3 regions of the Micromonospora sp. SCSIO 07396 genome follow, and region 2 is predicted to be linked to each of the others. Evidence: riboswitches for the same ligand, from Rfam matches in the RefSeq annotation. Region 2 holds a riboswitch; each other region holds the start of a gene.
What was found. A riboswitch is a leader RNA that binds a small molecule or an ion and turns the genes downstream of it on or off. The one in region 2 is predicted to bind cobalamin.

Region 1 (9,693 bases), 640 kb from region 2:
TGTGCTGCGGGGGGTGGGAGCGGCGACGGGTAGGGTGACCGGCCCGGCCCGGGTGGTCACCGACCCGGCCACCGCGCACCTCGAACCCGGGGAGATCCTCGTGACGGCCACCACCGATCCGGGCTGGACGCCGCTGTTCCTGACCGCCGGGGCGCTGGTCACCGAGACCGGCGCGATCATGGCGCACGGCCCCACGGTGGCCCGCGAGTACGGCATCCCGGCCGTGATCAGCGTGCCGGGCGCCACCGCACGGATCGTCACCGGTCAGCTGGTCACCGTGGACGGCGCGGCCGGCACCGTGACCACGGCACGGTAGGCCCCCGGTGCCCAGGAAGGTCGATCCCCGTCAACGCCGCACGCTGATCGCGGACGCGCTCATGCGGGTCGCCGCCGACCGGGGTCTGGAGGCGGTGAGTCTGCGGCACGTGGCCGCCGAGGCGGGGGTCTCCGCCGGCATGGTGCAGCACTACTTCACCACCAAGGAGGAGATGATGGCCTTCGCGCTGTCCGTCGTCCGTGACCGGGGTCGGGCCCGGGTCGAGGCGGCGGTCGCGGCGCTCGGGCCGGACCCGCAGCCCCGGCTGCTGCTGCGCACCCTGCTTGCGGCGTTGCTGCCGCTGGACGAGGCGGCACGCGCGGACGGGCGGGTGGCGTTGGCGTTTCTCTCCTGGACCGCCCTGCACCCGGCGGCGACCCCCGGCCTGCGGTCGGACACCGCGCAACTGGTGGAGTTCATCGCCGGGCTGCTGCCGCGTCCACCGGCGTCGGACGCCGCGGCGGGACTGCTGGCGCTGGTGGAGGGGCTGGGGGTGTACCTGCTCGGCGGGCAGTACACCCCGGCGCGGGCGACCGCGGTCCTCGACCACCAGTTGGACCTGCTCTTCGCCTGACCCGACGCCGGTCGGGAGCGGGGTGGACGCCGACGGCGTCCACCCCGGGTGACGTCAGGTGAGCAGGGCCGGGCGCAGCTCGCCGCCCACGTTGATCGTGCCGACCACCCGGTCACCGGTGAGGTCGAAGACGTCGACCGTCCGGTTGGTGCGCATGAGTTCCCGCACCGACGGCGGCAGCGACGGGGGTTCCTTCATCGCCGCCCGGACGTCCCGGGTGGTCGAGATCAGTCGACCCACCAGCGACGCCCCGTCGTGGTCCACCCGCACCCGGCCGTACTCCCAACCGCAGGTGGTGAGGTCGAGGACCTCGAACAGGCGGGCGAGCAGCGGATGCGGGTCGGTCGCCCGGACGAACTGCGCCGCCCGGGTGCCGACCACCGTGGTGGCGGCGGCGACGTGCACGTACGGGTGCAGGCCGCCGGGCAACGCGAACAGCGGCCAGTGCAGCCGGCCGCCTGCCGCACGCCACAGCGGCCGGTAGTTGCGCCGGTCCACCGGGAACCGCTGACCGGTACGCCGGTACAGCTCCGCCGTCTGGGCCGACAGGTCCGCGTGGGCCGCGTCGGCGAACTCACCGACGATCGCCGCCGCCACTGCCAGGCCGTCGCCGTCGTCGAGCAGCCGGACCATCCCCGCCACCTGGTCGGACGGTCGGACGGCCAGGTGCGCGCCGAAGCGTTGCCGCACCTCGGCCGACAGCGCCGCCTGCCGGACCGGATCGTCCTGGACCTGCCGGCCCCCGCCGCCGAGCACCCGCCCGAGCCATCCCATGTCGCCTCGTCTCCGCCGCCGTCACCGACCGCAGCCATGCTAGTGCGCCCTGCGTCAGGGATAGCTCACGCCGGTCAGTTCCTCGGCCGTCGTCCACAGCCGACGGCCGACGGCCGGGTCGGTGGCCTCCCGGCTGGCCCGTACCTCGGTGGCCGGCCCCCAGGTCTGGAAGAGGCGGGCCGGGCCGAAGAACTGGCCACCGCGCACCGCCGGGTCGGTGGCGGCGCGCAGCTGGGGCAACGCACCCTGCTCGACCGACTGGGTGGCCAGCAGGCTGAGCCGGGCCAACACCCGGCCGGACCGGCCCTGGTGGGACCAGGCCCGGGGGGTCAGGTTGGTGCGGGTGACGCCGGGATGCGCCAGCACGCTGAGCACCGGTGATCCGGCGTCGCGCAGCCGGCGGTCCAGTTCGATGCCGAAGACGGTGGTGGCGAGCTTGGATCGGCCGTACGCGGTGGAACCCCGGTAGCCACGCTCGACCATCAGATCGGTGAAGTCCAGGTGTGCGTTGCGGTGGGTGATCGAGCTGAGGCTGACCACCCGGGCCGCCCGCGCGGCGGCCAGGTTGCCCAGCAGCAGGCCGGTCAGCGCGAAGTGCCCCAGCAGGTTGGTGGCCAGATGCAGCTCGTGGCCGTCGACGGTGGTGCGGCGCGGGCCGAGCAGCACCGCACCGGCGTTGTTGACCAGCAGGTCGATCCTCGGATGGTCGGCGGCCAGGGCCGCCGCGAACTCCCGTACCGAGGCCAGCGAGGCGAGGTCCAGCTCGCGTACCTCGACGTCGCCGCCCATGCTGCGGGCGGCCCGCCGGCCGGCGGCGGTGTCGCGGACGGCGAGCACGACCTGCGCGCCCCGGTGGGCCAGCGCGGTGGCGGTGACCAGACCGAGGCCCGAGTTCGCGCCGGTCACCACGACGGTGCGGCCACGCTGGTCGGGAATGTGGTCGGCGGTCCAGGTCATCTGCTGCTCCTGAGCGGTCGGGGGTGGGAGCACCGACGCTACGGACCGGCCGGGCGGACTCCGTCGTAGCCGGTTGCCTAGGTCCCGCAGACCTACCCGCGCCGGTCCGGGCCGCGTCACACTGGCGACATGACCCATCCGTACGCCCGTGAACTCGGTGACTTCCTGCGCGCCCGGCGCGGCCGGCTGCACCCCCGGGACGTCGGCCTGGAGCCGGGCGGCCGACGCCGGGTCACCGGGCTGCGCCGCGAGGAACTGGCGCTGCTGGCCGGGTTGAGCACCGACTACTACCAGCGGATGGAACAGGGCCGGGAGGTTCGCCCGTCCGACGACGTGCTGGACGGGCTCGCCGCCGCGCTCGGCCTCGACGACGACGAACGCCGGCACCTGTTCACCCTGGCCCGCGCCGCCCGCCGGCCGGTGCCCGCCCGGGTCGACCACGGCCCGGAGCGGGTGCCGGAGAGCACCAGGCGGTTGCTGCGCGTGATGGACACCCCGGCGGTGGTACTCGGCCGTCACCTGGACCTGCTCGCCTGGAACGCGTGGGCGGTGGCGCTGCTCGGTGACCCGGCGGACCACCCGCCGGACCGGCTCAACATGCTGCTGCTGATGTTCGACGAGGCGGCGGCCCCGGTGCGGCGCTGCGCGGCCTGGGAGCAGCAGGCCATGGACTACATCGGCATGATGCGCGCCGCCGTCGCCACGGACCCCACCCATCCCCGGGCCACCGCCGTCGTCGGTGAGCTGAGCATCCGCAGCGCCGAGTTCCGGCGGCTGTGGTCCCGGCACGACGTGCGCGGTTCGGTCAGCGGCACCAAGACCTTCCAGGTCCCCGAGGTCGGCGACATCGTCCTGGACTGGGACACCTACCCGCTGCCCGGCAACCCCGGCCCGGTCATGCTGGTCTTCACCGCCGAGCCGGGCAGCGCCGACGCCGACGCGCTGCGGCTGCTGGCGTCACTGCGGGCCACCGGCCGCTCGGGTGAGAGTTATCTGACACGCCGACGCGACATCTAGTGTTGCCTCTCCCCCATCTACGCCATATATGGTGTGCCACGCAGCTGGTTCGGCCGGGCCCGGTGGTCCGGTCGAGGCAACAGGGAACCCGGTGGGAATCCGGGACTGCCCCGCAGCGGTAAGTGGGAACGACCGCCGTCATCGAGCACTGGACCGCGAGGTCTGGGAAGCGACGGCCAGTAGGCGACCGACCCCGGTCACGCCCGCGAGTCCGAAGACCTGCCAGTGCGCCGTGCGCTGCTGCGCGCGGCGGTCGGAGGTCGCGCGGGACGACCGACGCCAGCACCCGGGCCGGCCGTCGCGCCGCGCCCGTTGGCGTTCTCCCGCGTCCCGATGGCCATCGGTGACAGCGAGGAGAGGTCATGACGAGCACAGCGCAGAGCCCACCGTCCGACGTCGACGGCGCGCAGCCACGCCGGCCCGCGATGCGGGTCCGCAAGCGCGACGGCGACACCGAACCGGTGGACGTCAACCGGATCGTCACGGCCGTCGCCAGGTGGGCCACCGACCTGGACGAGGTCGACCCGCTGCGGGTGGCCACCCGGACGATCAGTGGCCTCTACGACGGGGCGACAACGGCCGAGCTGGACAAACTGTCGATCCAGACGGCGGCCGAGCTGATCGGCACGGAACCGCAGTACTCCCGGCTGGCGGCCCGGCTGCTGGCCGCCTACGTGGACGAGGAGGTCCGCGGGCAGGAGGTGACCTCCTTCAGCGAGTCCATCCGGTACGCCCACGGCCTCGGCCTGATCGCCGACGACACCGCCGCGTTCGTGGCCCGGCACGCCAGTCAACTCGACGACGCCGTCGACCCGGCCGGTGACCTGCGGTTCGAGTACTTCGGACTGCGTACGGTGGCCGACCGCTACCTGCTGCGGCACCCGCGGTCACGGCTGGTGGTGGAGACCCCGCAGTACTGGCTGCTGCGGGTGGCCTGCGGGCTGTCCGGCACGCCCGACGAGGCGGTCGGGTTCTACCGGCTGATGTCGTCGCTGGCCTACCTGCCGAGTTCCCCGACGTTGTTCAACTCGGGCACCCGGCACACCCAGATGTCGTCGTGTTTCCTGGTCGACTCGCCGCGCGACGAACTGGACTCGATCTACGAGCGCTACCACCAGGTGGCGAAGCTGTCGAAGTTCTCCGGCGGCATCGGCATCTCCTTCACGCGGGTACGTGGCCGGGGGGCGCTGATCCGAGGCACCAACGGCCGGTCCAACGGGATCGTGCCGTTCCTCAAAACCCTCGACGCCGGGGTCGCGGCGGTCAACCAGGGCGGCCGGCGCAAGGGGGCGGCCTGCGTCTATCTGGAACCGTGGCACCCGGACGTCGAGGAGTTCCTGGAGCTGCGGGACAACACCGGTGAGGAGGCCCGGCGCACCCACAACCTCAACCTGGCCAACTGGATCCCCGACGAGTTCATGCGCCGGGTCGAGGCCGACGGCGACTGGTCGCTGATCGACCCGTCGGATGCCCCGGAGCTGCCCGACCTGTACGGCGAGGAGTTCGACGCCGCGTACCGGGTCGCCGAGAAGAAGGCGGTCCGCACGGTCAAGGCCCGGGACCTGTACGGGCGGATGATGCGCACCCTGGCGCAGACCGGCAACGGGTGGATGACGTTCAAGGACCGGTCGAACCGGTTGTCCAACCAGACCGGCGTGCCGGGCAACACGATCCACCTGTCCAACCTGTGCACCGAGATCCTGGAGGTCAACAGCGACACCGAGACGGCGGTGTGCAACCTGGGGTCGGTCAACCTCGGCGCGCACCTCACCGGCGACGGTGTCGACTGGGAGAAGCTGCGCGCCACGGTCCGCACGGCGGTGGTGTTCCTGGACCGGGTGATCGACATCAACTACTACCCGGCCGAACAGGCGGCGGCGTCGAACCCGCGCTGGCGGCCCGTCGGGCTGGGGCTGATGGGTTTGCAGGACGCGTTGTTCGCGCTGCGCCTGCCGTTCGACTCGGCCGGGGCCCGGGAGTTGTCCACCCGGGTCCAGGAGGAGATCTTCCTGACCGCCCTGGAGACGTCGACCGGTCTGGCCGAACGGTTCGGCGCGCACCCGGCGTACCCGCAGACCCGGGCGGCCCGGGGCGACCTGCACCCGGACCTGTGGGGGGTGGAGCCCACCCAGACCGCGCGCTGGGCGGCGTTGCGCACCCGGATCGCGGCGCACGGCCTGCGCAACTCGCTGCTGGTGGCGATCGCCCCGACCGCCACGATCGCGTCGATCGCCGGCTGCTACGAGTGCATCGAGCCACAGGTGTCCAACCTGTTCAAGCGGGAGACCATGTCCGGGGAGTTCCTCCAGATCAACACCTATCTGGTACGCGAGCTGAAGGCACGCGGCCTGTGGACGCCGGAGATCCGCGACCAGATCAAGCGGGCCGAGGGGTCGGTGCAGGGGATCGTCGACCTGCCCGCCGAGGTGCGGGAGCTGTTCCGTACCGCGTGGGAGCTGCCGCAGCGGGCGCTGATCGACCTGGCCGCCGCGCGGGCACCCTACATCGACCAGTCGCAGTCGCTGAATCTGTTCCTCAGCGCGCCGACCATCGGCAAGTTGTCCTCGATGTACCTGCACGCCTGGAAGTCCGGGCTGAAGACCACATACTACCTGCGGTCGCGTCCGGCGACCCGGATCCAGCAGGCCACCGTCACCGTCGCCCCGGTCGTCGCGGCCGACGCCGAGGCGCTGGCCTGTTCCCTGGAGAACCCCGAGAGCTGCGAGGCGTGCCAGTGACCACCGTCGACGAAACCCGCACCGGCGGGCGGCACCTGCTGCTCGACCCCGGCATGGACCTCACCCTGCGGCCGATGCGCTACCCGCACTTCTTCGACCGGTTCAAGGACGCCATCCGCAACACCTGGACGGTGGAGGAGGTCGACCTGCACTCCGACCTGGCCGACCTGGAACGGCTGTCGCCCGCCGAGCGGCACCTGGTGTCCCGGCTGGTGGCGTTCTTCGCCACCGGTGACACGATCGTCGCCAACAACCTGGTGCTCAACCTCTACCAGCACGTCAACTCTCCCGAAGGCCGGCTCTACCTGTCCCGGCAGCTGTTCGAGGAAGCCGTGCACGTGCAGTTCTATCTGAACCTGCTCGACACGTACGTCCCCGACGAGCAGGAACGGTTCGCCGCGTTCGCCGCCATCGAGAACATCCCGTCGATCCGGCGTAAGGCCGAGTTCTGCTTCCGCTGGATCGACTCGGTGTTCGAGCTGCGGGAGCTGCGGACCCGGGCGGACCGGCGGGCGTTCCTGCTCAACCTGATCTGCTTCGCCGCCTGCATCGAGGGGCTGTTCTTCTACGGCGCGTTCGCCTACGTCTACTTCCTGCGCTCGCGGGGCCTGCTCAACGGGTTGGCGTCGGGCACCAACTGGGTGTTCCGCGACGAGTCGATGCACATGGCGTTCGCCTTCGACGTGGTGGAGACCGCCCGGCGGGAGGAGCCGGACCTGTTCGACGCCGAGCTGGAACGACAGGTCACCGAGATGCTCGCCGAGGCCGTCGAGTGCGAGGTGCAGTTCGCCGAGGACCTGCTCGACCAGGGCGTGTCGGGGCTGTCGCCTGCGGACATGCGGTCCTACCTGGAGCACGTCGCCGACCGGCGGCTCGCCCAGCTCGGCATCGCGCCCCGCTACGGCGCGCAGAACCCGTTCGCGTTCATGGACCTGCAGGACGTGCAGGAGCTGTCGAACTTCTTCGAGCGTCGGGTGTCGGCGTACCAGGTGGGGGTCAGCGGCAGCGTCACCTTCGACGACGACTTCTGACCGGCGCGGCCGGGCCGGGTCACTGCGGAGGCCGGGTCACTGCGGTGGCCCGGCCTCGGTGAGCCGGCCGTCGGCCAGCCGGAGCCAGCGGTCCACCCCGATCCCCGCCAGGAACCGGTCGTCGTGACTGACCACCACGAACGCCCCCCGGTACGCCAGCAGCGCGCTCTCCAACTGCGCCACGCTGACCAGGTCCAGGTTGTTGGTGGGCTCGTCGAGCAGCAGCAGGTGCGGTGCCGGTTCGGCGAACAGCAGGCAGGCCAGGGTGGCGCGGAGCAGCTCACCGCCGGAGAGCACCCCCGCCGGCAGGTGGGCACGGGCGCCCCGGAACAGGAACCGGGCCAACAGGTTCAACCGCTCCGCCTCGGTCCGCGCCGGGGCGGCCCCGGCCAGGTTCTCCGCCACCGTGCGGGCCGGGTCGAGCAGGTCGAGGCGCTGGGACAGGTACGCCACCCGCCCCGACGCCCGCGCGACGGTGCCCAGGTCCGGCTCCTGCCGGCCGCCGACCAGCCGCAGCAGGGTCGACTTGCCGGCCCCGTTGGGCCCGGTCAGGGCGATCCGTTCGGGACCCCTGATGGTCAGGTCGATCCCGTCACCGGCGAAGACCGGCCGGCCCGCGTAGCCGGCCCGCATTCCGTGGCCGGCGAAGACGGTGCGACCGGCGGGCACCGTGGTGTCGGGCAGGTCGAGGACGAGCTGGTCGTCGCGGCGGGCCGCCTCGCCGGCCTGGTCCAGCCGGGCCTGGGCGTCGGCGACCCGGGCGGTGTGCACGTCGTCGGCCCGGCCCGCCGACACCTGCGCGTCCCGTTTGAGGTTGCCGGCGACGATCCGGGGCAGCCCCGCGTCGGACAGGTTCCGGGCGGCGGTCGAGGCCCGGCGGGCCGCCCGCTCGCGGGCCTGCTGGAGTTCCCGCTTCTGCCGCTTGACGTCCTGCTCGGCCTGGCGCAGCTGCCGCTCGGCGACCTCCCGCTCGGCCCGTACCACCTGCTCGTGGTGGGTGAAGTTGCCGCCGTAGAAACGGATCTGACCGTGGTCGAGGGCGGCGATGCGGTCCATCTCGTCCAGCAACGCCCGGTCGTGGCTGACCACGAGTAGCGCGCCCGGCCAGGACCGCAGCACGGCGAGCAGGCGTTCCCGCGCCGACCGGTCGAGGTTGTTGGTGGGCTCGTCGAGCAGCAGCACGTCGGGCCGTTTGAGTAGTTCGGCGGCGAGACCGAGGGAGACCACCTCGCCGCCGCTGAGGGTGCCGAGCCGGCGGTCCAGCGTCACCCCGGTCAGGCCGAGGCGGTCGAGGGCGACGCGGGTGCGCTCCTCGACGTCCCAGTCGTCGCCGACGGTGGCGAAGTGCTCCTCGGCGGCGTCACCGGACTCGATGGCGTGCAGCGCGGCAACGACGCGGTCGACCCCGAGCACCTCGGCGACGGTCTGCCGCATCGCGAACGGCAGGTGCTGTGGCAGATAGCCCGGCACCCCCTCGACGGTGACGCTGCCCCCGGTGGGCCGCAGCTCGCCGGCGATGAGCCGCAGCAGGGTGGACTTGCCGGCCCCGTTCGCCGCGACCAGGCCGGTACGGCCGCCGGGAAGGGAGAACGACAGGTCCTCGACGACCGGGGTGTCATCCGGCCAGGAGAAGGACAGGTGGGAGCAGACGACGAAACTGTCGGACATGGTGAACCTCGGAGACGGGTGATCCGGGCGCGCAGGCGCTGCCCGGGGCGAACAGGGCAAGACGACAGGGGCGACGCGACGGGGCGGTCATCCGCCGTCGGTCACCGCAGCCGGGTGTTCACCCGGAGATGTCGTCGTCACCTGCCACGATCTGCTCCCTGTCCTGGTCGACCGGACCAGGATAACCCGGCCTGGCGCGGGCGGGTCACCGCACGCACCGGCACCGACGGGTCGGCACGCGCCAGGCGCGGGCGGGTCACCGCGCCTCGTAGTCGAACCAGTCGAACGCGACGGTGCCCCGGGCTGCGTACATGCCGATGACCCGGCCGGTGAAGCCGCCGGCCACCTCGGTGGACAGGTACCTGCCGTCGAGTTCGGCAAGCACGTCGAAGGTCCCGTCCGGGCGCTCGACGCCGAGCCGGAGCAGGTCGGGTTCCTTGCCGGGGTGCCAGTCGCCGGGGGCCGGGGCGAGCATCTCGATCCGCAGGTGGACCGGGCCGGCCCCGACCTGCCGGGTGGCGAGCGTCGAGCGCACCGACCCGATCCGGGCCACCACCCGCACCTCACCGTCGCCCGCCTCGATGTCGTAGTGGTGCCGCTCGTCGAGGCGGACCACCA
Region 2 (9,693 bases):
CTGCGCCTGCTGGCCCGCACCCTGGCGTTGACCGCCGCGCTGCGGGTCCTGCTCGGGGTGCTGACGGTCGCGGCGGTACCGCTGTTCAGCGGCAGCGGGCAGGCGTCGCTCGCCGGGCTGGCCCTCGCCGCGTACGCGATCGGGACCGGCCTCGGCAGCGTCCTCTACAGCCTGCGCGGCTGGCCGGGCGGGCACCAGCGGCAGGCCGACGTCGCCCTGCTGGTGCTGGGCCTGGTGGTCGCGCTCGCGGTGGTCGCGCGACCGCACGCCGTCGCGCTGCTGGCCCTGTACGCCGTCGCCGGGTTCTTCGAGGGGCCGACCGTGCTGGCCCGGTCGCTGCACCTGGAACGGGTCCTGCCGGCGGACCGCCGGGCCACCGGTTTCTCCCTCCAGTACGCGGCGATCGGTTGGGGTTTCGCCGTGGGCAGCATGCTGCTGGCGCCCCTGTTGACCCGCTGGGGTGCGGCGACGGTGGTCACCGGGGCGGGGTTGGCGGTGGCGGCGCTCGCCCTCGCGGCGACGCTGCTGCCGTCGCGCCCCGACCGGGGCCGGTGACCCCTTCACCGGTACGTCGACCCTTCACCGGTACGCCGACCCGGACCATCCGGCCACGGCGGACCGGCGGACCGGCGGCTCGCTGAGCGCCGGGTCGCCGTCGAGCACCTGCCGGTGCAGCCGCTGCAACTCCGGCCCCGGCTCGATGCCCACGCCGTCGGCCAGGGTCTGGCGCAGGTCGCGGTACACCGCGAGGGCGTCGGCCCGGCGGCCGACCTGGCACAGCGCCCGCATCTGCATGTCGCGCAGGCGTTCCCGCTCGGGGTGGAGGGTGACCAGCGCGGCCAACTCCTCGACGGCCTCGTCGTACCAGCCGAGACGCAGGTAGGCGTCGGCCCGCATCTCGATGGCGAGCAGCCGCCGCTCACCCAGCCGCCGGGTCTCGGCCAGGATCGAGGGGGACGGGTCGACGTCGGCGAGCGGGTCCCCCCGCCAGGCGGCCAACGCCTCCGACAGGGCCCGTACCGCCTCGTCGAGCCGGCCCGCCGCGAAGGCGGCACGACCCCGTACCACGTTGGCGTCGAAGAGATGACTGTCGACGTCGCCGCGCGCCAACCGTAGTTTGTAGCCACCCGGGCCGGTGACGATGGCCCGCCCCACCGACGGGGGCAGACTGCGCCGGAGGCGGAAGACGTACTGCCGGATCAGATTGCTGGCCGAGGCGGGTGGTTCGTCGGGCCACACCTCCCGGGCCAGGCGTTCCACCGGGATGAGCACATTTCCGTTGACTGTCAGAACCGCCATCAGATTGCGTTGCTTGGGAGCATTTATGCAGTAGTTCTGCCCGGGAAGTATCACATATGTTCCGAGTATGCCGAACTTCACGAATCCCCCACGATGCACATGCCCCCGTACCGTCATTCCCCGTTGGTAATTGAAGCTAGTCGATCAATAATGACGGTGCCGCGCCATCTCCGTTCGGCTGCGCCGCCGGGGTAAGGAGCACATCGCGCTTGTGGCCGTGACGAAAGCGGTGTGAGATCAGCGGTGGGACGTCCGGCCCGGACGGGACACACCGGGCCCGGGAAAACGGCCACACCAGGAAAGCCACCCCAGGGGAAGAGGACCACGCGCCGTGAACGCCGCCACCGAGAACCGAACCGTCCCACCCCGGGTGGTACGGGCCGCCCGTACCGGGGTCGCGGTGGTCTTCGCCCTCAACGGCCTCGCCGTGGCGACCTGGTTCTCCCGGGTCCCGGCGGTCCGCGACGCGCTCGGCCTCAGCGCCGGCCGGCTCGGCCTGCTGCTGCTGGCCATGTCCGGCGGCGCGGTGCTGGCGCTGACCAGCGCCGGCCTGGTGACCCAGCGGCTCGGCCCGGCCCGCACCGTCGTCGCCTCGACCGTGCTGGTGGCGGTGGGGCTGGCCGGGGTGGGGGTCGCCGCCCCGCTCGGCTCGCTGCCCGGCGTCGCGGTCGGCCTGTTCGCCCTCGGCTACGGCTCCGGCACCTGCGACGTGGGGATGAACGTCGAGGGCGCGGCGGTGGAGAAACGGCTCGGCCGCACCATCCTGCCCCGCTTCCACGCCGCCTGGAGCCTCGGTTCGGTGGCCGGTGCCGGGCTGGGCGCGGGCGCGGCCCGGCTCGGTGTGCCGATCACCGTACATCTGACGGTGCTGGCGGTGGTGGTGTTCGGCGGCACCGTGCTCGGTGCGCGCAACTTCCTGCCCACCCCGGCCGCCTCGACCGCCGACGGTGCCGCGTCGACCCGCCGGAGTGGCCTGCTCGCGGCCTGGCGGGAGCCGCGCACCCTGCTCATCGGCGCGCTGGTGCTGGTGATGGCGTTCACCGAGGGCAGTGCCAACGACTGGCTGGCGGTCGCCTTCGTCGACGGTTACGGGGTCAGCGAGGCCGCCGGGGCCGCCGTCTTCGGGGTCTTCGTCGCCGGCATGACCATCGGCCGGACCGTCGGCACCGTGGCCATCGACCGCTGGGGCCGGGTGCCGGTGCTGATCGGCACGATCCTGCTGGCCGCCGCCGGCTCCCTGCTGGCGGTGCTGGCCGGCTCCGGTCCGCTCGCCGTCGTCGGGGTGGTCCTCTGGGGACTCGGCGCGTCGCTCGGCTTCCCGGTCGGGATGAGCGCCGCCGCCGACGACGAGGAACACGCCCCCGCCCGGGTCAGCGTCGTCGCGGTGCTCGGCTACACGTCGTTCCTGGCCAGCCCGCCGCTGCTCGGCCTGCTCGGCGACCACGTCGGCATCCTGCACGCGCTGCTGGTGGTGCCGCTGCTGCTGATCCCGACGCTGGGCCTGGTGCCGGCGACCCGTCCACCGGCCGGTGTCGGACCGTCGGCACCCACCGGTCCAGTACAGAAAAACTAACAGTCCCCGACCCGTTCCGGTATCGGGTGCGCGGCCGTTACCCCAGGCTGCCGGCGCTGGCTAGGGTCGCCGGATGCCAACCGAGATCACCGCCGCAGCGGCGGGCCGCTGGACCCTGGGCGACCGCACCGTGCACCGGATGGGCTTCGGCTCGATGCGGATCACCGCCCACCCCGACCGGGAGCGGGCGCTGCGCGTGCTGCGCCGGGCCGTCGAGCTGGGGATCGACCACATCGACACCGCCGCCTTCTACGTCTCGCCGGGCGGCACCCTGAAGGTCGGCACCGGCCCCGCCCGGTACGCCACCGAGCTGATCCGCGCCGCGCTCGCCCCGTACCCGCAGGGGTTGGTCATCGCCACCAAGGTCGGCTTCCGGGACGACCCGACGACCGGGATACACGAGGAGGCCGGCCCGGCGCAGTTGCGCGCCCAGGTGGAGGAGAACCTGCGCCGGCTGGGTCGCGACCACCTCGACCTGGTCAACCTGCGGATCGTCAAACGACCCGCGCCGGACTCCGTGGCCGAACGCTTCGGCGCGCTGGCCGAGTTGCGCGACGCCGGCCTGATCCGGCACCTGGGTCTGTCCAACGTCCGCCTCGACCACCTCGACGAGGCGCAGACCATCGCCCCGGTGGTCTGCGTGCAGAACAACTACGCCCTGGACAACCGCGGCGACCAGGACGCCATGGTCCGCGAGTGCGCTGACCGGGGGATCGCCTACGTGCCGTTCTTCTCCCTGACCGGTGGCAACCGCGAGGGCGGGGCGCGCACCGACCACGGTGCGGCGGTACGCGCGGTCGCCCGTGCCCACGACGCCACCCCGCAACAGGTACGCCTCGCCTGGACGCTGCACCAGGGCCCGCACGTGCTGGCCATCCCCGGCACCGGCGACCCGGCCCACCTGGCCGAGAACGTCGCCGCCGGGGCGCTGCGGCTCACCCCCGACGAGCTGGCCGCCCTCGACCGGGCGTGAACGGGCCGCTCAGCCGGCTGTCACCGGGTTCGCAGCGCCCTTCCAGGTGGGGGTGCTCCACTGGAGGGACGCCGAGGAGAGGAACGGGCAGATGGGCTGGTTCAGCCGACGGACCCGGGCTGACGAGGGCATCCCGACCAAGCTCGACCGGGAGGCCACCCGGGACGACCTGACCGCGTTGGCGGACTTCGTGGCCGCCCACCGGGGGGTGGAGTTCTATCTCGAACCCGAGACGACCGCCACCGACACCACCGTGGTGGCGATCGCGCACGACGGGGAGTGGATCCGCCGCCGCACCGGCTCCCCACGGACGGCGGCGAAGCTGGCCCACCGGCACGCGGTGCCCCTGTACGAGGCGGCGAAGACCGGGTACCCGGAGCGGATGCGGGCCTGGAACCGGGCCCACCCCGAGCGCCGCCTGCGCTGACTGTCCACCAGCCGTGCGTGGGGTGCGGCGGGGTCGTGGGGTGCGGCCAGGGTGGCGAAGGCGTGCGCTGGCCGCGTGCGCCGGCCTGCGGTCCGCCGGCCACTCGGTGTGGGTATGTCGATGCGGGTCCTTTCGAGCTGATGACGATGACGGATCGTTGCCTGCCGGGTGTGCCGACCCGCACCGCCGTGACGGGATGGCCGGCGGTGTCGGGGCAGGGTGACCGGTGGCGTCGGAGCGGCGCGGCCCGAGGCGTCGGGCCGGGGCCGCGCTGCGGCGGCGGTGGGGTGGCCGGGGCTATCCGCCCGACCACCGTCCGGTCGGACCCGACCATGCCGGTCCGAGTCGTTGACGTCATCAGCTCGACAGCGTGTGAAAGAGGTATCCCGACCGCCAGGGGCCGGCCAGCCACCGGGGACGATCCACCGGGGACGGGCCGTCTGGGTGCGGGCCGTCTGGGTGTGGGCCGCGCCCCGTTGGACGAGCGCGAACCATCGCCGTCGGCCTCACCACGGGGGCCGACCGGTGCCGTCGTGGGGCCGGTGGCTGCCGTTGACCTCGGGGTGAGGAGTGTGGCAGCATTCGCGGCCTGACGGCAGTGAAGGAAGTCGGTGCGATTCCGACGCGGTCCCGCCACTGTCACCGGGGAGCGATCCCCCCTCGTGGGTCACGACCGTGCGTGCACGGTTGGAAGGCCGGGGGTGAGCGTCGATCCGGGAGCCAGGATACTTCGGCCGTCGGAGAACCCCAGGGCGTGGACACCCGAGGAGGACCCGATGACGCGCAGCGTCACTGCCGACCCGATCACGGTCGGTGATTCCCGCATCACTGTCGAGCCCGCGCCGCCGCGTGCTCCCACCACTCCCACCGTCGCCGGCCGTCGCCGGGGCGGTCGGCCTGCCACGTACCGCTGACGGCCGGTCCGGGTGCCCCGCCGTCGGCGGGGTCGTCGACCTCCGCCGCCGCTGACCGGCGTCCCTCCCGCCCCGCTCGGCCCGGCCCCGTGGTCGAGCCGGACGTCACTCTCCGGAGCTGCACGTGCGCATCCTGCTGCTGTCCACCGCCGACACCGATCTGCTCGCCGCCCGCGCCAGTGCCGCCGACTACCGCCTCGCCAACCCCACCCGGGTCGACGTGGCCGCCGTACCGGCCCTGCTCGACGGGGTCGACCTGGCCGTCGTACGGCTGCTCGGCGGGCGGCAGGCCTGGCCGGACGGCCTCGCGGCGGTGCTCGGCTCAGGGGTCCCCACGATCGTGCTCGGCGGCGAGGCGGTGCCTGACGCGGAGCTGATGGCGGCGTCCACGGTGGCCTCCGGGGTGGCCACCGAAGCGCTGTCCTACCTGGTGGAGGGGGGCGCGGAGAACCTCGCCCAGCTGGCGCGGTTCCTGTCCGACACGGTCCTGCTCAACGGGGAGGGCTTCGACCCGCCCACCCCCACCCCGCCGTACGGCATCCTCGACCGGTGCCGCCCGACCGCCCACCCAGACCCGACCGCCCCGACCGCCCCGACCGCCCAGTCAGACCCGACCGACCAGGCGGATCAGGCGGCCGGACCGGACGGGCGGCAGGGCGGCGGCGGGCGGCCCACGGTGGGGATCGTGTTCTACCGGGCGCACGCGTTGGCCGGCAACACCGGTTTCGTGCAGACCCTGGCCGACGCGGTCGACGCGGCCGGCGGCGAACCGCTGCCGATCTTCTGCGGCTCGCTGCGCGGGCTCACCCCCGGCGACGGGCCGCTGGACCTCTTCGCCCGCTGCGACGCGCTCGTCGTCACCGTCCTCGCCGCCGGCGGGACGGTCGCCGCCGACGCCTCCGGCGGGGGCGACGAGGACGCCTGGGACGTCGGCGCGCTCGCCGCCCTCGACGTGCCGGTGATCCAGGCGCTCTGCCTGACCAGCACCCGGGAGCAGTGGGCGGCCAGCGACGCCGGGCTGTCCCCGCTGGACGCGGCCATGCAGGTGGCCATCCCCGAGTTCGACGGCCGGATCGTCACCGTGCCGTTCTCGTTCAAACGCATCGACGCCGACGGGCTGTCGGTCTACGCCGCCGACGCCGAGCGGGCCGCCCGGGTCGCCGGGATCGCCGTCCGGCAGGCCCGGCTGCGCCACCTGCCCAACGCCGACAAGCGGGTGGCGATCGTGCTCAGCTCCTACCCGACGAAGCACTCCCGGGTCGGCAACGCCGTCGGCCTGGACACCCCCGCCTCGGCGGTCCGCCTGCTCGCCGCCCTCGCCGCCGAGGGGTACCACCTCGGCGACGCGCCACCACCCACCGACGGGGACGCGCTGATCCACGCGCTGATCGCCGCCGGGGGCCACGACGTCGAGTGGCTCACCCCGGAACAGTTGGCCGCCGCCGAGGCCCGGGTGCCGGGGGAGACCTACCGGCGCTGGTTCGACCAGGTGCCGGCCGACCTGCGGGACCGGATGCGGGAACACTGGGGTGAGCCACCCGGTCAGCTCTACACCGACGACGGGGACATCGTCCTGGCCGGGCTGCGGTTCGGCAACGTCACCCTGCTGATCCAGCCGCCGCGCGGCTTCGGCGAGAACCCGATCGCCATCTACCACGACCCCGACCTGCCGCCCAGCCACCACTATCTCGCCGCGTACCGGTGGCTGGCCGCGCCGGTCGACGACGGCGGCTTCGGCGCCGACGCGGTGGTGCACCTCGGCAAGCACGGCACCCTGGAGTGGCTGCCCGGCAAGGGCCTCGGCCTGGCCGCCGACTGCGCCCCCGACGCCGTCCTCGGTGACCTGCCGCTGGTCTACCCGTTCATCGTCAACGACCCCGGCGAGGGCACCCAGGCCAAGCGGCGGGCGCACGCCGTCGTCGTCGACCACCTGGTGCCCCCGATGGCCCGCGCCGAGACCTACGGCGAGCTGGCGAAACTCGAACAACTGCTGGACGAGTACGCCACCGTGCAGGCGCTCGACCCGGCGAAGGTGCCGGTGGTCCGGGGGCAGATCTGGGAGCTGGTGCGCGCCGCCGAACTCCACCACGACCTGCACACCGAGGCGATGCCGGCCGCCGACGACTTCGACGACTTCGTGCTGCACCTCGACGGCTACCTGTGCGAGGTCAAGGACGTGCAGATCCGCGACGGGCTGCACGTCCTGGCCGGGGTGCCCACCGGTGAGGCCCGGGTCAACCTCGTCCTGGCCGTGCTGCGCGCCCCGCAGGTGTGGGGCGGCAGCCGGGCCCTGCCCGGCCTGCGGCAGGCCCTCGCCGCCGGCTACGGCCTCGACGAGCAGGCGCTGCTGGCCGAGCCCGGGGCGCGGGTGGCGGTGCCGGCGGCGCTGACCGACGTCGTCGACGGGCCGGCGGTCACCGCCGCCGACGCGGTGGACCTGATCGAGGCGCTGGCCCGGCGGCTCGTCCTGGGCATGGAGACCCTCGGCTGGGACGCCGACCGGGCCGACGCGGTGGTCACCGAGGTGACCGGTGACGGCTGCCCCGACGCCGTCGAGGTGCTGCGGTTCGCCGCCCGCGAGGTGGTGCCCCGGCTGGACCGCACCACCGACGAGATCACCCACACCCTCGGCGCGCTCGCCGGCCGGTTCGTGCCGCCCGGACCGTCCGGGTCGCCCACCCGGGGCCTGGTCAACGTGCTGCCCACCGGCCGAAACTTCTACTCCGTCGACCCGAAGGCGATCCCCAGCCGCAACGCGTGGGACGTCGGGGTGGCGCTGGCCGACTCGCTGCTCGCCCGCTACCTCGCCGACACCGGCGAGTACCCGCGGTCGGTCGGGCTGACCGTGTGGGGCACCAGCGCCATGCGTACCCAGGGCGACGACATCGCCGAGGTGCTGGCTCTGCTCGGCTGCCGGCCGGTGTGGGACGACAGGTCGCGGCGGGTCACCGGCGTCGAGGTCGTGCCGGTGGCGGAACTGGGCCGGCCCCGGGTCGACGTCACGGTCCGCATCTCCGGCTTCTTCCGCGACGCGTTCCCGCACGTCGTCGCCCTCCTCGACGATGCGGTACGGCTGGTCGCCGCCCTCGACGAGCCGGCCGGGGACAACTACCTGCGCGCGCACGTGGCCGCCGACCTCGCCACCCACGGCGACGAGCGGCGGGCCACCGCCCGGATCTTCGGCTCCAAACCCGGGGCGTACGGGGCGGGACTGCTGCCACTGATCGACGCCCGCAACTGGCGCACCGACGCCGACCTCGCCGAGGTGTACGCCGTGTGGGGCGGCTACGCCTACGGCCGGGGCCTGGACGGGCGGGAGGCGCGGGCCGACATGGAACGTTCCTTCGCCCGGATCGCGGTGGCGGCGAAGAACCAGGACACCCGCGAGCACGACATCGTCGACTCCGACGACTACTTCCAGTACCACGGCGGGATGGTGGCGATGGTGCGCCACCTCACCGGGGCCGCCCCGGCCGCGTACGTGGGCGACTCGGCGATGCCGCACGACGTGCGCACCCGCACCCTCGGCGAGGAAACCCGGCGGGTGTTCCGGGCCCGGGTGGTCAACCCGAAGTGGATCGCGGCGATGCGCCGGCACGGCTACAAGGGCGCGTTCGAGCTGGCCGCCACCGTGGACTACCTGTTCGGGTACGACGCCACCGCCGGGGTCGTCGACGACTGGATGTACGAGCGCCTCGCCGAGGCGTACCTGTTCGACGGGCAGACCCGGGAGTTCCTGGAGCGGTCCAACCCGTGGGCGCTGCGCGGCATCACCGAACGGCTCCTGGAGGCCGCCGACCGGGGCCTGTGGGCGGCTCCCGAGCCCGCCACCCTGGACCGGCTGCGGGAGACGTACCTGGCCACCGAGGGCGACCTGGAGGAGCGACAGTGAGCGCGAGGAGTGAGCCGGGTCTGCGAGCCCCGCAGTCGCGAACCGAGGCCAGCTCAGTGAGCGGGTTTCCCTTCTCGGCCGTGCTCGGCATGGACGACATGCGGCTGGCGCTGCTGCTCAACGCGGTCAGCCCGGCGATCGGCGGGGTGCTGGTGCGGGGCGAGAAGGGCACCGCCAAGTCCACCGCCGTGCGGGCGTTGGCCGCGTTGCTCCCGCCGGTGGACCGGGTCGCCGGGTGCCGGTTCGGCTGCGACCCGGCCGCCCCCGACCCGACCTGCCCGGACGGCCCGCACCCGGGTGCGGGCGGGCACGAGGATCCGGCCGCCGGGCCGGTCGAGCGCCGCCCGGCCCGGCTGGTGGAACTGCCGGTCGGCGCCGCCGAGGACCGGGTGGTCGGCTCGCTGGACCTGGAGAAGGCCCTCGCCGAGGGGGTACGCGCCTTCGAGCCGGGCCTGCTCGCCGCCGCCCACCGGGGGGTGCTCTACGTCGACGAGGTGAACCTGCTCCACGACCACCTGGTCGACCTGCTCCTGGACGCCGCCGCGATGGGCCGCTGCCACGTCGAACGGGAGGGTGTCTCGGTCAGTCACGCCGCCCGGTTCCTGCTGGTGGGCA
Region 3 (9,693 bases), 700 kb from region 2:
CGGGGCGTCACCCAACTCCTCGAGGATGAGGCCGGAGCGCGCGGAGGTCCGCAGGAACGCCCCGGCGCTGCTGATCAGGTACGACGGCGTGCTGCCGGCCGCCGCGACGATCTCGAACTGCTGGCGCGCGTCGTCGCTGCGGCAGGTGGCCGCCTGCACCACCAACGGCTGGCTGTTGCCCGGATTATGCACCCGCCAGCACAGCGGGCCGGCACTGGTCCGGGCGTACGCCTTGATCAGGTACTTCCCACCGCCCAGCGGGGTCGGTACGAACAGCTGCCGCCCCTGGTCGTCGTCGACCTCGGCCAACCGCCCGGAGTCGGTCAGCGACAGGCCGCCCTCGAACGACCCGACCCGGACGATCGTGTACTGCCGGGTGCCGGTGAACCCGCGCGGGGCGGAACTCGTCTTCGGCGGGGTGGCGGACAGCCCCACCGCCACGGCCGCCGGCTTGCGCTGCGGCTCGGCCCCGGGCGCCTCGGCCTCGGGCCGGGTCTGCGCACAGGCCGCCATTGCGCCGGTCAGGGCCAGCAACCCGACGCCCGCGAGCCATCGTTTCGTCGACATCGTCCGCTCCTTCTGGTGGGGGATCGCGGTCGGCGTACCGGCCCGATGGTCGCCGCCGGTACCCGACTCACCCCTCAGGATGTCCGGAACCGCCCCCGGGTTTCACCAGCCGCCACGATCTTTTCCGCCACCGGCGACGGGATCGCAGCATCCCCCGTCCGGCGGGAGTACCTTCGGCGGGTGCCCGACCTGGTCGCCCCCACCGCCCGCCTGCGTGACGCCTGGCAGGAAGCGCACGCGGAGTGGGGGCCGGGGCAGCACGAGGACGGGTTCGGACTGTGCCCGTCCGACGACGTGGACTCGCCGGCCGGGTTCGCCGCGTGGCTGGTACGACTGACACCACCGCCGGACCGGACCGTGGCCCCCGGCGACACCTGCACCTACCGCTGGATCATCGAGCGGGGGCAGGTGCTCGGCGGGATCGCCCTGCGCTCCGACTGTGACGAGCAGGCACCCTGGGCCGGCCACCTCGGGTACGGCATTCGTCCGTCCGCCCGTCGCCGGGGGCTGGCCAGCTGGGCGGTGCGACGGATGATGGAGGAGGCGCGGCTACTCGGTCGGGAACGGCTGCTGGTTGTGTGCGCGACCGACAACGTCGCCTCCGCGCGGACGATCGAGCGGTGCGGCGGCCTCTTCGAAGGCGTCGGGGACACCCGGTTCGGCCCCACCCGACGCTACTGGATCATGCTGCGCGGATAGGGCCTGCTCACGACAGGCCGGACCGGCGACCGGGGATGGGCGGTGCCCGATCGGGGAGTTTGGGATGCTGAGCCGGTCCGGTTACCGACCCGAAGGGACCCTTCCGATGGCAAAGGTCATCTCCACGCTGTTCATCTCGGCCGACGGCGTGGCCGAGATCGACCCCGACTGGCACTTCCCGTACTTCGACGACAACATGGGGCGGGCCGTCAGCGCGGACTACGATGCCGCCGACGTGCTGCTGTTCGGCCGGGAGACCTACGACAGCTTCGCCGGGGCGTGGCCCGACCGGGAGGCCGCCGGTGGCGACGACGCGCCCTTCGCCAAGCAGCTCGGTGACCTGCGCAAGGTGGTCGTCACGCGGCAGGCGAGGGAGCTGCCCTGGCGCAACTCCGAGGTGCTGGACGGCGACCTCGTCGATGTCGTCACGGCGCTGCGCGACGACCCCGGTGTCGGCGGCGTCCTCATCCCCGGTTCGATCTCCGTGGTGCAGCAGCTGCTCGCCGCCGGTCTCGTCGACGAACTACGGCTGCTGGTGCACCCGGTGGCGGCGCGCAAGGGCCGCCGGCTGTTCGACGACGGGGGTACCCCGTACCACCTGCGGGTGACCACGACCGAGGTGTACCCGACCGGGGTGATCCGGGTGATCTACGCGCCGACCGACGCCCCGGCGGCGGCCGGCTACGACGAGGCCAAGGAGCAGCTGGCCGCCGGGGAGTAGCCCGCAGCCGTCGCGTCGGGCCGGGCGGTGGGCGTACCCGGGTCAGCCGGTGGCATCGGGCGGGTGCGGGCCCAACTCGGCGGCGGTGACGGCACCTCGCGCCCGCAGCCAGCCGACCAGTTCGGTGGCACCGCGCCGGACGGCCGCGTCCAGGGCGGTGCGGTGCTCCCACGGCGGCACCCGGTTGAGCCGCGCGCCGCGTGTCCACAGGTACCCGGCGCAGGACTGCCGCCCGCCGTGGCAGGCACCCCAGAACGCCCAGTCGATCTCGTCGGTCGACGGCGGGGTGTCACCGGTGCAGGCCCGCTCCACCCGGTCGTGCAGGCCGAGCGTCGCCGCGTCGACGAGGGTGGTGCGGGCGCCCCGGACGACCAGCCGGAACGCCGCCCGCCACTGGGCGAAGGCCCGCGCGTTGGCCAGCGGCGTGCCGTCGGCGATCACGCTCCCGGGAGCTTCGATGTCGGCGCCGGCGTCCAGCAGGGCGTCGACGACGTCCACGTCGTCGCAGCTGGCCGCCCAGTGCAGCGGTGTCTCCCGGTGCGGACCGGCGAACCGGGCGTCGACGTCGGCACCGGCGGCGACCAGCGCGGCGACGGTGTCGGCACCACGCGGGAACCGGCCCGGCCAGTCGGTGACCACGTGCAGCAGGGTGCGGACCCCGCCGACCCGGTCGACGATGTGCCCGGCGGCCAACCCCGGGTGCGTGCTGAGCAGCGACCGCAGCCGGGCGAGGTCACCGTCGCGGATCGCCCCGGTCACCGCGACCGCCAACGGATCGTCGGCGGCGAGCAGCGACGGATCACCGGTCATCTGCGCGACCCTACCCGCAGCCGGTTGCCGTGCCCCGCCGCCCGGGTAGGTCGGGGCCAGGACCGAGTCTCACCGCCACCGGCCCGCACCGCCACCTTGTTCGCCGGAGGCGGACCGGCCGGTCATGGTGCATGTCGGTCTCCGGGCCCGGCCGGCGCGGTGAACCGGAGCTGCCACCGCTGGCCGTACCGGCTGAGGCGCACCACCGCCAGGGGGGCGACGTCCAGCCGGGGCAGGGCGGCCATCGGCAGGCCGAGCGCGTGCACGATCGCCACGCGGATCACCATCGGATGGGTCACCGCGACGATCCGCCGGCCCGGCCCGAGCCGGTCGTCGAGCCAGCCGGCGACCCGCTCGCGCAGCGCGACGAGGGACTCCCCGCCGTGCGGCGTCGCCCCGGGCGTCTCCCACCACTGGCGCAGCGCCCCGGGCTCGCGCGCCCCGACGTCGGCCAGGCTGCGCCCGGCCCAGCCGGCGTAGTCGCAGTCGGCCAGCGCGGCCTCGACGGTGGGCCGTAACCCCAGGGCGTACGCGGTCTGCACCGCTGCGGTCGCCGGGCTGGTCAGACAGGTGTCCACGGTGCCCAGTGGCCCGGTCCGGCCGTGACCGGCCAGGGCGAGGGCGGCCTGTCGACCGCCCTCGTCCAGGTCGTCGTCGCCCGCGCCGAACACCGCCCGCCGCAGCGCGCCGGTGTGGGCGTGGGCGACCAGCCGCAGGCTGGTCGAGGTCACGGGCGGGCCGGCGTGCCCTGACCGGTCAGCGGCGCACGGGCCCGGTCGCCGGGGCGCGGCCCTGCGGTGCGTCGGCTCATCAGGGCGCTGAACAACAGACCGAGGGCGGTCCACAGCACCACCTGGGTGCCGAGCGAGGCCAGCCGGAAATTCCACAGCAGGGCTGCCGGGAAGTCCTCCGGGACCTCCTGGAACGACGGCAGGACGACGTACCCGACGCCGGCGACCAGGACGAACCCGCCGAGGGCCGCGCCGCACCGTTGCCAGGGCGGCGCGTCGGCGCGGACCGACCGGTAGCCCAGGGTGCCCGCCCAGACGGCCACCAGGCCGAGCACCACCAACGCCAGGTAGGCGGCGGTGCGCTGGTCGATGGTGTCGGGGTTGCCCACCGCCGGGGGATTGGCCGGGTACTTCCCGAACGGCACGAGCACTACGCCGAGCAGGGCACCGCCCGCCAGCAGCAACGCCGACCGGCCGTCGTCGGCGGCCGGGAACCGTCGGCGCAGCAGCACGTACGCGGTCGCGAGCAGGCCACCCATCGCCGTCCCGAACAGGCCGGTGGCCAGGAACAGGCCGAACCGCTGCCCGTCCCGGCCGACCAGGTCCTCGGCGTGGTGGTCGTCGGCCACCGGCCCGGTGTGGGTGGCGGCCTCCTCGATCGCGATGGCCGCGTCGATGCGCGGCTCACCGGCGAGGTAGCCGAAACCGCCCGCGAGTAGACCGGCGACGAGGCCGGCGAGGAGCCCGCGGAGCAGGACGGTGACGAAGGTGGGTGGGTTGTGGGCAGCGGTCAGTGGCACGGGACACCGAGCAGGTGCCGGCCGTCGTGCATCAGTTCGTGCAGGAACATGCCGCTGCGCGAGACCGCACCCTGGTCGAACGCGACCAGGTAGGTGAGCAGCAGGAGTACGCCGACGACGGCCAGGGCCGTCCACCACAGACGGGTGGACCCGACGGGGTGCACCAGCGGCTGGGCAGGAGTGGGACTCGACATGGGATTCGAACCTTCCCGGGGATGACGCGTCCCCATCGCAAGGCTGCGGACGACCGAGCGTCCTGGCTCACGGACCCGTCGACGACGGAACCGCTCACAGTGGCGCGACCGCGCCGGATTCCCACCGGCTTACCTCGCGACGCCGCAGATAGTGGGTCGACCGTAACGGCGCGACCCCCGACCGGTCAATCGTCGCCCGGGGAATGTGACGTGCCGGCCGGGGGCGGCACGTCATCCGCCGGCCGGTGCGGGGGCGGCGTCGCGGCGACGTCGGGCCGCCACGCCCAGGGCGACGTCGACGACGAGGAAGGCGAGCAGGCTCAGCCCGAGCAGGGGCAAGGCCCAGCCGATCGCCGCCACCACCGGTACGCCGACGGGCACCGCCCACCACGGCAGGCCCCGCACACCACCCCGGGGTGGCGGAGTGCCGGTGCGGGCCCGGCGGTCCGCCCGGGTGGGCCGGCGCTGCCACCACATCCGGTAGCCCCAGACGACGACGCAGAGCAGCCCGAGGGCCAGCGCGGCGAGCAGGATCTGGTTGACCGGGCCGAGGAGCACCCCCATGTGGGCCTGGATGCCGAGTCCACTGAGCTGGGCCAGCAGCGGCCAGTCGGCGAAGTCGCTGCGGGCGGTGACCGTCCCCGTCGTGGGGTCGACGGCGACCCGGTCCTTGGCCACCGGCCAGGTGTTGTCGACCTGGGTGACCGTCCAGGCCGAGCCCGGCTCGCCGGGGGCGATCTCGACCGGGCCGGCCAGCCCGGCCGTCCGGGCGGCGGTCAGCACCCGGTCGAAGGCGGCCGACTCGACCACCCCGCCGGCCCCGGCGGCACCGTGGTGGCCGCCACCGGGGTCGGCCGGAGCCGGTCCGGCGGCGAGGGCGGTGGAGAGTTGCGGGGCGCGGGCGTCGAGGGCGTCGAGACCGGCGCCGAAGTTCGCCCCGGCGTACCGGGACCAGGTCAACCCGGTGGCCGCGAGGAACAGCAGGCCGACGGTGAGCCAGATCCCGGTGGTGGCGTGCCAGCTGCGGGTCCGGCGCACCCCGCGGGCGGCGGTCAGGTCCGGTACGAGCAGGTGCCGCGCGGTGGACCGGGAGGCGCGGCGGCGACGCCACCACAGCACCACCCCGCCGAGCGCGAGCACCCACAGCCAGCTCGCGGCGAGCTCCGAGTAGTGCCGGCCGACCGCGCCCAGGTGCAGGTTGCGGTGCAGGTCGTCCAGCCAGGTGGTGGCCGGTGTGGACCCGAACCAGGTGGTGAGCTGCCCCTGCACCCGGCCGGTGTACGGGTCGACGTACACGGTGTGCTGCTTGTCCGCCAGCTCCGGCACCGTGAACACCACCCTCGTGGTCCGGTCGCCGGTGCCGGGCTGCACCGCGCTGACGCTGCCCTCCGGATGGGCGTTGCGGGCCGCCCCGACCTGGTCGGCCACCGGCACCGGGCGCTCACCCACCTGCGTCACGGTCAACACCTCGCCGTAGAGCGCCGCGTCCACCTGCGGGGCCACCGTGTAGGCGAGCCCGGTCAACGCGGCGACCACCAGGAACGGCGCGACCAGGATGCCGGCGTAGAAGTGCAGCCGCAGCAGCAGCGCGCCGAACGGGGAGCCACCCCGGGCCGGCCGGGCGGGTGGGGCGGGTTCCGGCCTCGGCGGGTCGGACAACTCAGTGACAGACATATCCATCCGATCGAATGTGTTGGATGTATTCGATGGTCGCCCCGTGCCTGCGGGTCAGCCGATTCCCTGCGATCGGCCCCGCCTGGTGAGGTAGTCGCAGCGGACGTCCCCGCGGTTCCCGGCACATGTCCGGACGGGCCGGCGGCGTCACGGGTCCACAAGGGACGACCGTCTGCCGGCACGGGTCTGCCGACCGCGACCGCCTGCGGCCCAGCGGCGGCGGGTGGCTTCAGGGGCGCCGCGACCGGCGTCGCCGACGCAGCAGGGCTGCTGCGGCCAGCAGGACGACTACCGCGCTGCCGGCGGCACCGACGACGGTGGACCGCCCGCCGCCGCGCCCCACCGCGACGGCCGCAGCGGTCGGCGGGTCGGGGGACGCGGTGGGCGGACCGGGGGACGGCGCGGCCGGACCGGCCGGGTCGGCCACGGTGAACGGGTACGACCCCTGCACCGGGTGCCCGTCGGCGGAGACCACCCGGTACGCCACGGTGTACGTCCCGTTGGGCAGGGGACCGGTCACCCGGACGGCTCCCGTCGTGCCGGAGACCACCGGATCGCCGGTAGGGACACGTCGCTTCGTCCCGTCGGTCAGCACGATGGTGGTGAATGTCGGGTCGAGCCGGGCCAGGAACTCCAGCGTGATCGCGGTGGGCGCGTGGGTCAGCGTCGCGTCCCGGGCCGGCGAGGCGGACCGCAGGCCGTTGTGCGCCCGGGCCGGCGGGGCGGCGACGAACAGGCTCAGCACGCCGGCCAGCAGCGCGGCGACGAACCGGCCGGTGACTCGGCGGGGCGGCCCGGCGGCCCGGCGGGACGGTGACCTGGTCGTCATGGGCCGGTTCACCCGAGGACCTGCTGGCCGATCCACCCGTCGGGCGGGCAACCGGGTGGGACGGCGAATACGGCGGAGCCGATCGGGGTGGTCCACTCGTTGAGCAGGTCCCGGTCGGCGAGTCGACGTTGGATGGGCAGGAACTGGGCGGTGACGTCGGCCTGGTACGAGGCGAAGATCAGGCCACTGTCGGCGTGCCCCTGAGGGGAGGGCACACCGTCGTAGTTGTACGGGCGGCGCAGGATCTTCAACCGGTCGTCGGTGACCCGGGCCCGGGTGAGATGGGAGAAGTCGGGGATGACGGTGAGCCCGTCGTCGCCGACCGCGGCGAAGTCGGGCTCGTCGTGCTCGCCGGTGCCGGTGAGCGGGGCGCCGGTGTCGAGCCGACGGCCGACGGCGAGTTCCCGGTCGGTACGGCCGAGCAGGTCCCAGGTCTCCAGGTTCATGCTGATCCGGCGGATTACCAGGGTGGTGCTGTCGCGCAGCCAGTCCGGACCGTCGGGCACCCAGACGGCGGTGTCCAACGCGACGCCGGGGCGGGGGTTGGCGGTGCCGTCGAGCTGGCCGAACAGGTTACGTTGGGTGTGCCCGGCGGGCTCGACGCCGGGGCTGCGCCGGAAGCCCTGCTGCACCCATGCGACGGTGGCGAAGGGCCGGCTGTCCTTGACCAGCACCCGCTGGGCGTGCGCGACGGTGACCGCGTCGTCGGCGCAGATCTGCACCAGCAGGTCCCCACCGGACCAGGCCGGTCGGAGCCGGTCGATCCGCAACGCCGGCAGGTCGGCCACCGACGCCGGCCGCCTGTCGTCGACGCCCGCTGCCCGATAGAGGCCGGGACCGAAACCGAAGGTCACGGTCAGCCGCGCCGGCAGCAGCCCGAGTTCGGCCTCGGTGTCGGCCAACGCCGGCCGGCCCTGGGTGAGCCGGGCGGCGTCATCGCTGAGCAGCCGCAGCAGCCGGCCCAGCGCCGCCCGGTCGGTTCCCGGTCGCAGGGTGAACGCGACGAACGCGGCGTGGGCCTGCGGCTCGGTGGCCACGCCCGCCTGCCGGGGCCCGTGAAACGGCTCGACCAGGCTGCCGACGGCCGCCACCGGACTCGGTTGCGGCACGCCCGGCCCGTCGCTCGGGCCGTCCCGCCCGGCGACGACCACCGCGCCGCCGGCCAGCGCGCCCCCCGCCGCCAGTGCCCCGCCGGCGAGCAGGCCACGCCGGCCCACCGCACGGACCCCCGGGTGTCCGGTCACGACGTCGGTCCGGTCGTCGGCTGTCCGCTCATGGCCGGCTGTCCGCTCGGCTGCGGCACGGGAGCGCCGTGGCCGGGGGCGTAGCTCTCCTGCGCCCCGGTGAACGGCTTTGCCACGGCGGTGAACTGCTGGGTCCGGCCGTCGGCGAAGGTGAGGGTCACGGTGACCTCGTCGCCGGCCCGCACCGGCTGGCGGAGGTCCATCAGCATCAGGTGGTCGCCGCCGGGCTCCAACACGTGGGTGCCCTTCGCCCTGATCACGATGCCGCCCTGCTTCTGCCGCATGATCATCTTGCCGTCCTGCATGGTCATCTCGTGCAGTTCCAGCGCCGACACCGTGGAGCTGGCCCCGGTGAGCGTGACGTCGGCGTCGCTGTCGTTGACAAGCGTCCCGAAGGCCGCCGTCATGCCCTTGTCGGCCGCCTTCACCCACGGGTCCCGGATGCCGATCACCCCGGCGGGGGTGCTCGCCGGGGCCGAGGCGCCCGGCCGGGGGCCCGACGCCGGGTCGGCCGGGCCGCAGCCGGCGGTGCCCACGGCCAGCAGGGCGGCGGTGGTGGTGGCGGCGAAGACGACTGACGCGCGTCGATTCGTGCCGAGTGGACCGGTGGGACGCATGGGGTTCTTCCTCCGTTGTGCCGATGCTCTGTCCCGTTGGTCGGTCACCTGTCGCCGATAGTTCCGGCCGGTCGGGATTGTCTTCTCCCGGGTGACCCGACCGCCGTGCCGGCCGTCCCGCTGGCGGACCGGTTGACGTCGCCGGGTCGCGGAGGCGGTGCCGTGCCGGCCGGGCGGCGTCCGGGTCAGGCGGCCGACCGGTCGCGGGTCCGCGCCGTGCCCGGGTGCGGCGGCAACAGGCGCAACGTCGGGGTGGCGGTGGGTACGTCGTCCGCGCGCAGCCGCCAGGCGGGCCGGTCACCCCGGCCGCGTCCCGCCGGGCCGTCCGGCCGCAGCCGGGGCCGGGACAGCGCGACCACGATCAGATAACCGGTGAGCAGGAACCCGTGACTGACCAGCCGGGTCGGCTCCACCCGGCCGGTGACCAGGTCGTTGGCCGAGAGCAGCACGAGCGCGCCGACGAAGGCGCTCAACATCGGCAGTAACCCCCCGGTCGGGGTGCGCCGGGCGGCCACGACGAGGAAACCCGCGCCGACGGCGATGTTCCACGCGGCCGACTCGTGCCACAAATGCCCGGACGCCAACGTGTCGAGCGCGCCGTGGGCGTGCCCGGCGGCCGGGCCCCGGCCGACCTGGGTCAGCCCCAGCACCAGTTGCAGGGCGCCGATGAGGGCCAGCCCGGCGCGCAGGCCCGGCACGAGCCGGTCCCGCAGCCGGCGGCGGGCGGGGAGCGCGGCCAGCACGACGTCGGCGAGATCCGGACGGGCCGCAGTGCCCACCGGTGCCGGCCCTGCCGGGGTGGCGGTC

Region 1: it holds a riboswitch for cobalamin, as region 2 does, so the genes downstream of both, ACWCHM_RS07950 (ribonucleoside-diphosphate reductase subunit alpha) here and cobN (cobaltochelatase subunit CobN) in region 2, are expected to answer to the same signal.
Region 3: it holds a riboswitch for cobalamin, as region 2 does, so the genes downstream of both, ACWCHM_RS13535 (CbtB domain-containing protein) here and cobN (cobaltochelatase subunit CobN) in region 2, are expected to answer to the same signal.

The regions. Positions count from the first base shown of each region.
Region 1 covers NZ_CM132210.1:1,823,832-1,833,524, reverse strand. The annotation lists gene ACWCHM_RS07975 (PEP/pyruvate-binding domain-containing protein) at 1-316, shown strand, start outside; gene ACWCHM_RS07970 (TetR/AcrR family transcriptional regulator) at 324-890, shown strand; gene ACWCHM_RS07965 (hypothetical protein) at 945-1,664, opposite strand; gene ACWCHM_RS07960 (oxidoreductase) at 1,719-2,621, opposite strand; gene ACWCHM_RS07955 (helix-turn-helix transcriptional regulator) at 2,751-3,638, shown strand; cobalamin riboswitch at 3,666-3,879, shown strand; gene ACWCHM_RS07950 (ribonucleoside-diphosphate reductase subunit alpha) at 4,001-6,376, shown strand; gene ACWCHM_RS07945 (ribonucleotide-diphosphate reductase subunit beta) at 6,430-7,407, shown strand; gene ACWCHM_RS07940 (ABC-F family ATP-binding cassette domain-containing protein) at 7,444-9,075, opposite strand; gene ACWCHM_RS07935 (glycoside hydrolase family 43 protein) at 9,332-9,693, opposite strand, start outside.
Region 2 covers NZ_CM132210.1:2,464,012-2,473,704, forward strand. The annotation lists gene ACWCHM_RS10400 (MFS transporter) at 1-555, shown strand, start outside; gene ACWCHM_RS10405 (AfsR/SARP family transcriptional regulator) at 580-1,416, opposite strand; gene ACWCHM_RS10410 (MFS transporter) at 1,631-2,872, shown strand; gene ACWCHM_RS10415 (aldo/keto reductase) at 2,946-3,845, shown strand; gene ACWCHM_RS10420 (hypothetical protein) at 3,937-4,272, shown strand; cobalamin riboswitch at 4,874-5,003, shown strand; gene cobN (cobaltochelatase subunit CobN) at 5,311-9,078, shown strand; gene ACWCHM_RS10430 (VWA domain-containing protein) at 9,075-9,693, shown strand, end outside.
Region 3 covers NZ_CM132210.1:3,163,945-3,173,637, reverse strand. The annotation lists gene ACWCHM_RS13565 (hypothetical protein) at 1-567, opposite strand, end outside; gene ACWCHM_RS13560 (GNAT family N-acetyltransferase) at 748-1,266, shown strand; gene ACWCHM_RS13555 (dihydrofolate reductase family protein) at 1,373-1,987, shown strand; gene ACWCHM_RS13550 (ankyrin repeat domain-containing protein) at 2,030-2,797, opposite strand; gene ACWCHM_RS13545 (histidine phosphatase family protein) at 2,920-3,528, opposite strand; gene ACWCHM_RS13540 (CbtA family protein) at 3,525-4,328, opposite strand; gene ACWCHM_RS13535 (CbtB domain-containing protein) at 4,319-4,522, opposite strand; cobalamin riboswitch at 4,557-4,698, opposite strand; gene ACWCHM_RS13530 (PepSY-associated TM helix domain-containing protein) at 4,754-6,196, opposite strand; gene ACWCHM_RS13525 (copper resistance CopC family protein) at 6,426-7,025, opposite strand; gene ACWCHM_RS13520 (Dyp-type peroxidase) at 7,034-8,242, opposite strand; gene ACWCHM_RS13515 (copper chaperone PCu(A)C) at 8,266-8,886, opposite strand; gene ACWCHM_RS13510 (zf-HC2 domain-containing protein) at 9,072-9,693, opposite strand, start outside.